3 regions of the Winogradskyella sp. PG-2 genome follow, and region 3 is predicted to be linked to each of the others. Evidence: riboswitches for the same ligand, from Rfam matches in the RefSeq annotation. Region 3 holds a riboswitch; each other region holds the start of a gene.
What was found. A riboswitch is a leader RNA that binds a small molecule or an ion and turns the genes downstream of it on or off. The one in region 3 is predicted to bind S-adenosylmethionine.
Positions count from the first base shown of each region.

Region 1: it holds a riboswitch for S-adenosylmethionine, as region 3 does, so the genes downstream of both, WPG_RS05050 (homocysteine S-methyltransferase family protein) here and WPG_RS09020 (O-acetylhomoserine aminocarboxypropyltransferase/cysteine synthase family protein) in region 3, are expected to answer to the same signal.
Region 2: it holds a riboswitch for S-adenosylmethionine, as region 3 does, so the genes downstream of both, WPG_RS03625 (trans-sulfuration enzyme family protein) here and WPG_RS09020 (O-acetylhomoserine aminocarboxypropyltransferase/cysteine synthase family protein) in region 3, are expected to answer to the same signal.

Region 1 is NZ_AP014583.1:1,148,946-1,152,211, reverse strand. It holds gene metH (methionine synthase) at 1-487, opposite strand, end outside; gene WPG_RS05055 (antibiotic biosynthesis monooxygenase family protein) at 487-768, opposite strand; gene WPG_RS05050 (homocysteine S-methyltransferase family protein) at 765-1,772, opposite strand; SAM riboswitch class I at 1,876-1,999, opposite strand; gene WPG_RS05045 (HupE/UreJ family protein) at 2,136-2,729, shown strand; gene WPG_RS05040 (deoxycytidylate deaminase) at 2,829-3,260, shown strand; gene WPG_RS05035 (S41 family peptidase) at 3,260-3,266, shown strand, end outside.
Region 2 is NZ_AP014583.1:785,467-788,732, forward strand. It holds gene WPG_RS03625 (trans-sulfuration enzyme family protein) at 9-1,178, opposite strand; SAM riboswitch class I at 1,280-1,402, opposite strand; gene metK (methionine adenosyltransferase) at 1,660-2,913, shown strand; gene WPG_RS03635 (hypothetical protein) at 3,074-3,266, shown strand, end outside.
Region 3 is NZ_AP014583.1:2,023,035-2,026,300, reverse strand. It holds gene WPG_RS09025 (hypothetical protein) at 1-817, shown strand, start outside; SAM riboswitch class I at 921-1,045, shown strand; gene WPG_RS09020 (O-acetylhomoserine aminocarboxypropyltransferase/cysteine synthase family protein) at 1,166-2,464, shown strand; gene WPG_RS09015 (alpha/beta fold hydrolase) at 2,574-3,266, shown strand, end outside.

The sequences.
Region 1 (3,266 bases), 870 kb from region 3:
AATTATCAGCTTGACCAGTTTCATCAAAAGCCATAACAATGACTGCTGCTCCATAGCGTTTAACTAGTTTGGCCTGTCGTTTAAATTCAGCTTCACCTTCTTTTAAGCTTATAGAATTAACAACACATTTTCCTTGTGCAACTTGTAAACCAGCTTCTATAATTTCCCATTTAGAACTGTCAATCATTATTGGGATTCTAGAAATATCTGGTTCTGAAGCAATGAGATTTAAGAAGGTTGTCATAGCATAAACACCATCGAGCATTCCTTCGTCCATATTAACATCTAAAATCTGAGCTCCACCATCTACCTGGTTTCTAGCAACCTCTAGAGCTTCACTATATTTTTCTTCTTTTATTAGACGAAGAAATTTACGAGACCCAGTTACGTTGGTTCGTTCACCAACGTTGATAAAATTACTTTCTGGTGTTACCACAAGTGGTTCTAATCCAGAGAGCGTTAAATATTTTTTACAGTCACTATCCATTATTTGTAATGTTGTACGATTGGAAATGATTCATAAAAATGATGAAGTAGTTTTTTCCATTTCTGGTATTCATCTGAAGTTCTAAACTCAATTTCGTGATCTTCCAAAGTTTTCCAATTCACTGAAAGAATGTATTTATCATCATCTTCCATACATTTTTTCAAGGTATGATTTAGGTATCCTTTCATAGCCGAAATGAAATGTTCAGCTGTTTTAAAGGCTATTTCAAAAGCTTGAGACTGACCTTTCTTAATATTTAAAATGGCAACTTCTAAAATCATACTAAGGCAAGTTTATGTCTTGGCTGATATTTCTTAGCAACTTCAGCAATGGCATTTATATGAGCGGGACTTGTGCCACAGCAACCTCCAATTATGTTTATAAGATTATCTTTAAGATAATCCTCAATATAGTTTTGCATCTGCTCTGGTGATTCATCGTATTCGCCAAAAGCATTTGGCAAACCTGCATTAGGATGCGCTGAAGTAAAAAACTCAGTTTCATTAGATAAGCGTTGTAAATAGGGTTTTAATTGTTCTGCTCCCAGAGCGCAATTAAAACCAACACTTAATAATGGAATATGAGATATTGAAGTTAAAAATGCTTCAACAGTTTGTCCTGATAATGTTCTTCCTGAAGCATCTGTTATAGTTCCAGAAACCATAATTGGAATATCAATATGTCGTTCTTCTTTTACTTCTTCAATTGCAAATAAAGCAGCTTTAGCATTTAAAGTGTCAAAAATAGTTTCCACTAAAAGAACATCAACTCCACCATCAATTAAAGCCTCCACTTGTTGCTTATAGGCAACACGTAATTCATTAAAAGTTATCGCTCTGTATTCTGGGCGGTTAACATCAGGAGATAGACTTGCGGTTTTATTAGTTGGGCCAATACTACCAGCAACAAATCTTGGTTGATTTGGGTTTTCTTTTGTGAATTTATCAGCGACTTGTTTAGCTATTTTTGCAGACTCAAAATTAAGTTCATATACTAAATCTTCCATGTCGTAGTCTGCCATAGCAATCGTTGTCCCAGAAAATGTATTCGTTTCTACAATATCGGCTCCTGCTTCAAAATATTTAGCGTGCACTTCTGCAATCGCCTTAGGTTGTGTTAAGGATAATAAATCATTATTACCTTTTAATGGTGAAGGATAATCTGCAAAACGTTCTCCTCTAAAATCTTCTTCTGAGAAGTTGTATTGTTGAAGCATGGTTCCCATGGCTCCATCTAAAACGAGGATTCGTTTTTTAATTTCTTCGTCTATTCTACTTAAACCCATAAGTTTTAAATTTCAATTTAAACTAAACGTCAAATGTGTCTCTATTAGACTTGCGTTATAAAATATGTTAAAAAGAAATCGAATTACAGTGAGTAATTACGTTTGGTTATCTATTCAATTACACGATAAATGAATCGGTAATTACGTAGAATTTAGCACCTTCTTAATAAGTTTAAGGGTTGCTAAGGTTTCAAAGGGTCTAATCCCTCCACCTTTCTTGATAACATTTCAATACGTTATTTGAACATTGTGAAGTTACAATATTGCGAAAGAAAATTAGAATAAGCAAGTTTTATTAGCGTTAATTTAAAAGTATGATATTACTTTTAATTGTAACTTTGATGCATCCCAAATAATTTAATTATGCTAGAAAATTTTTGGTTTAATGTGCAATACGGGCTTAACCATGTATTAGATATTAACGGTTATGACCATGTACTTTTCTTAATGGTTTTAACTGTGCCTTATGTGTTTAAAGATTGGAAACGTGTTCTACTCTTAGTGTCCATGTTTACCTTAGGGCATACCTTGTCTTTGGTTTTAGCAGCTTATGGCATAGTTAGTGTTAATGGAAAATTGGTTGAGTTTTTAATTCCAATAACTATTTTAATCACGGCTATTTTTAATGTGATTACAGCTGGTAAAAAGGATAGAAGCACTAAAATAGGATTGTTGTTTTTTACCACTTTATTTTTTGGTTTAATTCACGGTCTAGGTTTTGCTAGAGAATTTAAAATGCTTTCCTCACTCTCAGAAAATAAAATAGAACTCCTCATCGAATTTGCATTAGGTATTGAAATTGCTCAGATTATTATTGTATTTGTGGTTTTATTCCTTAGTTTCTTATGTCAGACTATTTTTAGGTTTTCGCGTCGCGACTGGATTATGGTATGGTCTGCTATAGTTATAGGTTTGGTTATTCCTATGGTAATTCAAAGTGAATTGTTAAATACTTAATTAAGTTTGGTAAAACTTTAACTACAAGTAAATTGGTTATAAAATACTAACCTTTTATATTCGTTACTTATAGCATACTTTGATAAACAAAATGTATTAATGCCAAAGACAAAACAATTACGTTACGATAAAGCTTATTTACGGATTGCAAAAGAATGGGGGAAATTATCTCACTGCAAGCGTAAACAAGTAGGTGCGCTTATTGTTAAGGATCGAATGATAATTTCAGATGGTTATAATGGAACTCCAACAGGTTTTGAGAATTATTGTGAAGATGATGAAGGTTATACAAAATGGTACGTGCTGCATGCTGAAGCTAACGCTATATTAAAAGTAGCTTCTTCTACGCAATCATGTAAAGGTGCGACGTTGTATATTACACTATCTCCTTGTAAAGAGTGTAGCAAATTAATACATCAAGCTGGGATTATTAGGGTCGTTTATCATGAAGGCTATAAAGATGATTCAGGATTACAATTTTTAGCTAAAGCTGGCATAGAATTAGAACGAATTGAAGATTTAAAAGCTTAATGGCGA
Region 2 (3,266 bases), 1.2 Mb from region 3:
TAAATATATTAATTTTCTAATGCTTGTTTTAAATCCCCAATAATATCATCTATATGTTCTAAACCAACCGAAACTCTAATAAGTCCACTAGTAATTCCTGTAATTAAACGATCTTCTTCAGATAATTTTGCATGTGTCGTAGATGCTGGATGTGTTACGATACTTCTTGTATCACCTAAATTAGCAGATAAAGACAATAGTTTAATTGTATTTAAAAAATTTCTTCCGGCATCAATACCACCTTTAATTTCAAAAGCCACAATATTACCGCCTAATTTCATTTGCTTTTTAGCCAGTTTATATTGAGGGTGAGATTTTAAAAATGGGTATTTCACAAAATTCACATGATCATTTGATTCTAAAAATTCCGCCACATTTAATGCATTATCACAATGCATATTTATTCTAGCTGGCAAAGTTTCTAAACTCTTAGACAAGACCCAAGCATTAAAGGGTGACAAAGCCGGACCTGTATTTCTAGAAAATAAATAAATCTTTTGAATTAAATCTGAATTTCCAACGGTTACACCTCCAAGAACTCTACCTTGTCCATCTATTAATTTTGTAGCTGAATGAATAACTAGATCAGCACCAAACTTTATAGGTTGTTGGAGATAAGGTGTCGCGAAACAATTATCAACTAGGAAAATAAGGTTATGCTTCTTAGCAATACTACCCAGTAGCTCTAAATCTAAAATATCTACAGCCGGATTTGTTGGGCTTTCCGTATACAATATTTTCGTATTGGGCTGTATTAAACTTTCAATTTTGTCTATTTCATCTATCTTAAAAGAGCTTGTTGAAATATTCCATTTTGGTAAAATGTTATTAAACATAGTCTGGGTAGAACCAAAAATACTCCGCGAAAACACAATATGATCTCCTGAGTTGAGTAAAGCTGCAAAAGTTGAAAACACAGCAGACATACCAGATGCAAAGGCATAACCTTGTTCGGCACCTTCCATCTTACAGATCTTATCTATAAACTCTGATGTATTGGGATTAGAATAGCGACTATAAATGTTACGCACTTTCTCATCGGCAAACGATGCTCTCATATCTTCAGCATCTTCAAATACATAACTTGATGTAAGATATAAGGGGTTAGAATGTTCTAAAAATTGAGAACGTTCAATTTGTGTTCGGATGGCTTGTGTTTCTATGTGTTTAGAACTCATTTTTCTTGTATTTATTATAAAGTCAATTCAACCTCAATTATAGGTTTATTCATTAGAAAAATGTCATTGCAAAAACGTAATCAGAGTGATTTTGATTCGTTTAGTTATCTATCTAGTTTTAAATAAATGAATAAAAAACTATGTAGAATTTAGCACCTTCTCAGTAAATCTAAGGGTTGCTAAGGTTTCAAAGGGTCTAATCCCTCCACCTTTCTTGATAACATTTTAGTAAGTGTTTGAACTTTGTGGTTACAAATATTGTATCAGAATATTTTAAAAACAAATTAAATCATAAAAAAAGTAAAATAAATTTACGTTCCATTTAATTTATCTACTTTTGTACAATCAATATTTAGAGGAAGAATTTGATCTGATTGCAACCTCTTAAAAAAATGCTAAAGCAATAAGTTATATACTTCTCTAGCGACTAGGCAATCAATTAAATTTTAGTAAAACAATTATAACCTAAAAAATAGGATTTATGCCATATTTATTTACTTCAGAAAGTGTTTCTGAAGGCCATCCAGATAAAGTAGCTGATCAAATTAGTGACGCTTTAATTGACAATTTTTTAGCTTTTGACCCAGAATCTAAAGTAGCTTGTGAGACATTAGTTACCACTGGTCAAGTTATTCTTGCTGGTGAAGTTAAATCTAACACTTATTTAGATGTTCAGAAAATAGCAAGAGACACTATAAATAAAATAGGATATACAAAAAGCGAATATATGTTCGATGGAAATTCCTGTGGTGTTTTATCTGCCATACATGAACAATCTGAAGATATTAATCGTGGTGTAGATCGTGCTTCTAAAGAAGAACAAGGAGCAGGTGACCAAGGAATGATGTTTGGTTATGCCACAAACGAAACTGATAACTATATGCCATTGGCTTTAGATTTATCGCACAGAATTTTAAAGGAATTAGCTGAATTACGTCGCGAGAATAAATATATTACCTATTTACGACCAGATTCTAAAAGCCAAGTTACTATAGAATATAGCGATGATAATACACCTCAACGTATTGATGCTATTGTTGTTTCTACTCAACACGATGATTTTGGTACTGATGATGTAATGTTAACAAAAATCAGAAAAGATATTGTTGACATCTTAATTCCAAGAGTTGTTGCTAAAGTTCCAGACCATATTAAACCTTTATTTAATAGTGATATTAAATATCATATTAACCCAACAGGGAAATTCGTAATCGGAGGACCTCATGGTGATACAGGTTTAACAGGTCGTAAAATTATTGTAGATACTTATGGCGGAAAAGGAGCACATGGTGGTGGAGCATTTTCTGGTAAAGATCCGAGTAAAGTGGACCGAAGTGCAGCTTACGCAACAAGACATATTGCTAAAAACCTAGTTGCTGCTGGTTTATGTGATGAAGTTTTGGTACAGGTATCTTATGCTATTGGAGTTGTAGAACCTATGGGTATTTTTATAGATACTTATGGTACTTGTGATTTTAATTTAACAGATGGTGAAATCGCTAAAAAAGTAGAAGCCATTTTTGATATGAGACCTTCTGCAATTGAAAGTCGTTTAAAACTACGCCAACCAATTTATAGTGAAACCGCAGCATATGGACATATGGGAAGAAACAATGAAGTAGTTTCTAAAACTTTTGTCCAACCACTTGGTGAATCAATTTCTATGGATGTTGAATTATTTACATGGGAAAAATTAGATTACGTAGACAAAGTTAAAGCAGCATTTGACCTTTAAGAAACCAAATATTGAATACTTAAAAACCTCGTAATTAAGTTTATGAGGTTTTTTTATTTTTTAAATTTCCTAAGGCTATTAGGTAGGATATTAAGCATTTAAACTGTTTAATCATTGAGTAACAACTCTAACAAATAAAATCTCAATTAAATCAACACTTATGAAAAACATTAAAAAATTCCCCAATCTTATTTTAGTGCTTTTATTTTCTACGCTTATAGTTACATCTTGTCAACAAGACGATGTCAATTCCAGTGGAGGTGAGCAACAAAACAGTATCCCAGATACATTCTCTGAATATTTTGGAAATACGGTTTCTAGAAATTTTCTTGGTAATGTTATAGACATAAATA
Region 3 (3,266 bases):
TTGTTATAAATATGCTTCTAAATGGGTAGATTTATTTTATCAAAACCCAAGTATGATTAATCTAAATCCTGTTTTCTTTTTAAAAGGAAATAATTACCTTTTAGAGTCTATCTATTTTATTAGAAATAAGACAAAATTTGTAAAGAAATTAGACCACTTTAAAACTACTGTAGGTGACCAAAAGTTTAATAAAGACGAAAATGTTTCTACTCTAGTTTTCCTTTACACTAATTTTCATAGTATTAATCAACATTTTATTGATGGAAGTTTCGAAGAAGGCTTAAAATTGATTCCTCATATTGAAAATGAGCTTATTAGTTTTAGTGACAGAATCGATCAACATCATAAAATGGTCTTTTATTACAAGTTTGCTAGCATGCACTTTGGGGTTGGCAACAATAAAGCTTGTATAGCGTATTTAGATAAGATTATCTCGAATAAATCACTTTCTATGCGAGAAGACTTACTCTGTTTTTCTAGAGTATTAAATCTTGTAGCCCATTATGAAGCCGGACTAGATTATCATTTAGAAACATTACTAAGAAGTACTTACAAGTTTTTAATTAAAATGAACGATTTGCATGAGGTGCAAAAGGAAATGATAAAATTTATTAGAGGGCTTCAAGATATTTACCCTCACGACTTAAAAAATGCATTTAGAGATTTACTTAACACTCTAAAAACTTTTGAAGACCATCCATTTGAGCGCAGAGCATTCCTATATTTAGATATAATTTCTTGGTTAGAAAGTAAGATTGAAAACAAACCTGTTGGCCAGATTATTCAAAATAAATATTTGGCAAAATATGCGCCTTGATTTTCTTAAAATCATAAAAAAAGCATAAAAACTAAAAATAAATTTGGTTTTTAAATTTTTGTGTCGCAATATTTGTGCTCACAAAGTTCAAACACTTACTGAAATGTTATCAAGAAAGGTGGAGGGATTAGACCCTTTGAAACCTTAGCAACCCTTAGATTTACTAAGAAGGTGCTAAATTCTACTTGAAAGCGCAAGTCATTTTTTGCAAATTCGGATAGATAACTCAAACTAATTACAAATCTATAGTTAGTAATTTTCTTTATAACATTTTTCTATTAAGTATGCTTCTTTCGAAGCTTATTTGGCTTTTGAATTAATTTATTTTAACTCAAAAAAACTAGAAAAATGAGTACACAAAAATTCGCAACAAAAGCGTTGCACGCAGGACATGACACCAATCAAACAGGAGGTACAAGAGCTGTACCTATCTATCAATCTACAGCTTATGTTTTCGATGATTCAGATGATGCAGCAGGACGATTTAACCTCTCTGTACCAGGATTTATATACACGCGTCTGAACAATCCGACGAACGATATTTTAGAGCAACGTTTAGCAGCTTTAGAAGGAGGAATTGCAGCAGTAGCAACTGCCTCAGGAACGGCAGCCATCTCTACTACATTACTTACACTTTTACGCGCAGGTGATCACATTGTTGCGTCAAATAGTTTATATGGAGGAACATACAATTTATTGAGTGTAACACTTCCAAGACATGGTATTACAACAACATTTGTAGATCCATCTGACCCTGAAAATTTTCAAAAAGCAGCTCAAGAAAACACAAGAGCTATTTTTGTAGAATCTTTAGGTAATCCAAAACTCGATGTTTTAGATATTGAAGCCATTTCTGTTGCAGCCAAAGCGCACAAAGTACCTTTAATTGTAGATAATACAGTTGCTACACCATATTTACTTAATCCTATTGAGTATGGCGCAGACATCGTTATTCATTCGTTGACAAAATATATAAATGGTAACGGAACGTCATTAGGAGGTATTATCATTGACGCAGGTACTTTTGATTGGAGCAACGGAAAATTTCCAGAGTTTACAGAACCGTCAGCTGGTTATCATGGTTTAGTCTACAGTGAAGTTATTGGTGCCGCAGCATTTATTGCTAAGATTAGAATTGAAGGTCTACGTGATTATGGTGGAGCATTGAGCCCGTTTAATGCCTTTCAAATTATTCAAGGTTTAGAGACTTTAGAAATTCGTATTCAGAAGCATAGTAAGAATGCGCTCGAGCTAGCAAAATGGTTGCAAGAACAACCTGAAGTAAATTGGGTAAACTATCCAGGGTTAAAAACAAGTAAATATAATGGACTGGCTCAAAAGTATTTACCTAAAGGACAAAGTGGTATCGTAACATTTGGTGCTGATGGTGGCTATGATGCTGCAAAAACTATTGCTGATACCACAAAACTATTCTCTTTATTGGCAAATATTGGAGATACTAAATCATTGATTATTCATCCTGCTAGTACAACGCATCAACAATTAAGTGATGAAGCACAAGAAACTACCGGAGTGACTAAAGATTTAATCCGTTTATCTGTCGGAATAGAAAATATTGAAGATTTAAAAGCTGATTTAAAAGAAGCCTTTTCTGTTGTTAAAGAAAAACAAGCGCTTCAAAATTAGCCTTTATTAGTGTTGTTTAGTTTAGAAACAGATGTCTTTATAATATAAAGGCATCTGTTTATTGAGTTAAAATAGTAATTAAAAGACTACTGCTTTCGCAGGAAGTAGAATGAAAGAATTAAAATATATAAATATTCCTGATTATGTTACAGGTAGTGGAAAAACCTTTAGCATTAATCTATCATATCAAACATTTGGAAAAACATTAGATGATGCTCCTGTTGTATTAGTAAATCATGCACTAACAGCAAATTCTAAAGTCATAGGAGAGCATGGTTGGTGGAACGATTTAATCGGAGACAATAAATGTATTGACACTAATTCATACAGTATTTTAGCCTTCAATATCCCTGGAAATGGGTATGACAATAAACCTGAAAACTTAATTGAAAACTATAAATATTTTACGGCTCGAGACATAGCTAGGCTGTTTGCGTTGGGTCTAGAACAACTAAAAATTGAAAAGCTTTTTGCTGTTATAGGAGGTTCAGTTGGTGGAGGTATTGCATGGGAATTAGCAGCTCTAAAACCCAATTTAATTGAGCATTTAATTCCGGTTGCAACCGATTGGAAATCTACAGATTGGCTCATTGCAAATTGTCATATACAAGATGCTATATTAAACCATTCTAATGAGCCATTAGCTGATGCAAGAATGCATGCAATGACACTTTATCGCACGCCAGAATCTCTAACTCAAAAATTCGAAAGAACTAAAAGAGATGATTCACTTTTTAATATTGAATCTTGGTTAAATTATCATGGTGATAACTTAAGTAATCGTTTTAACTTATCTGCTTAT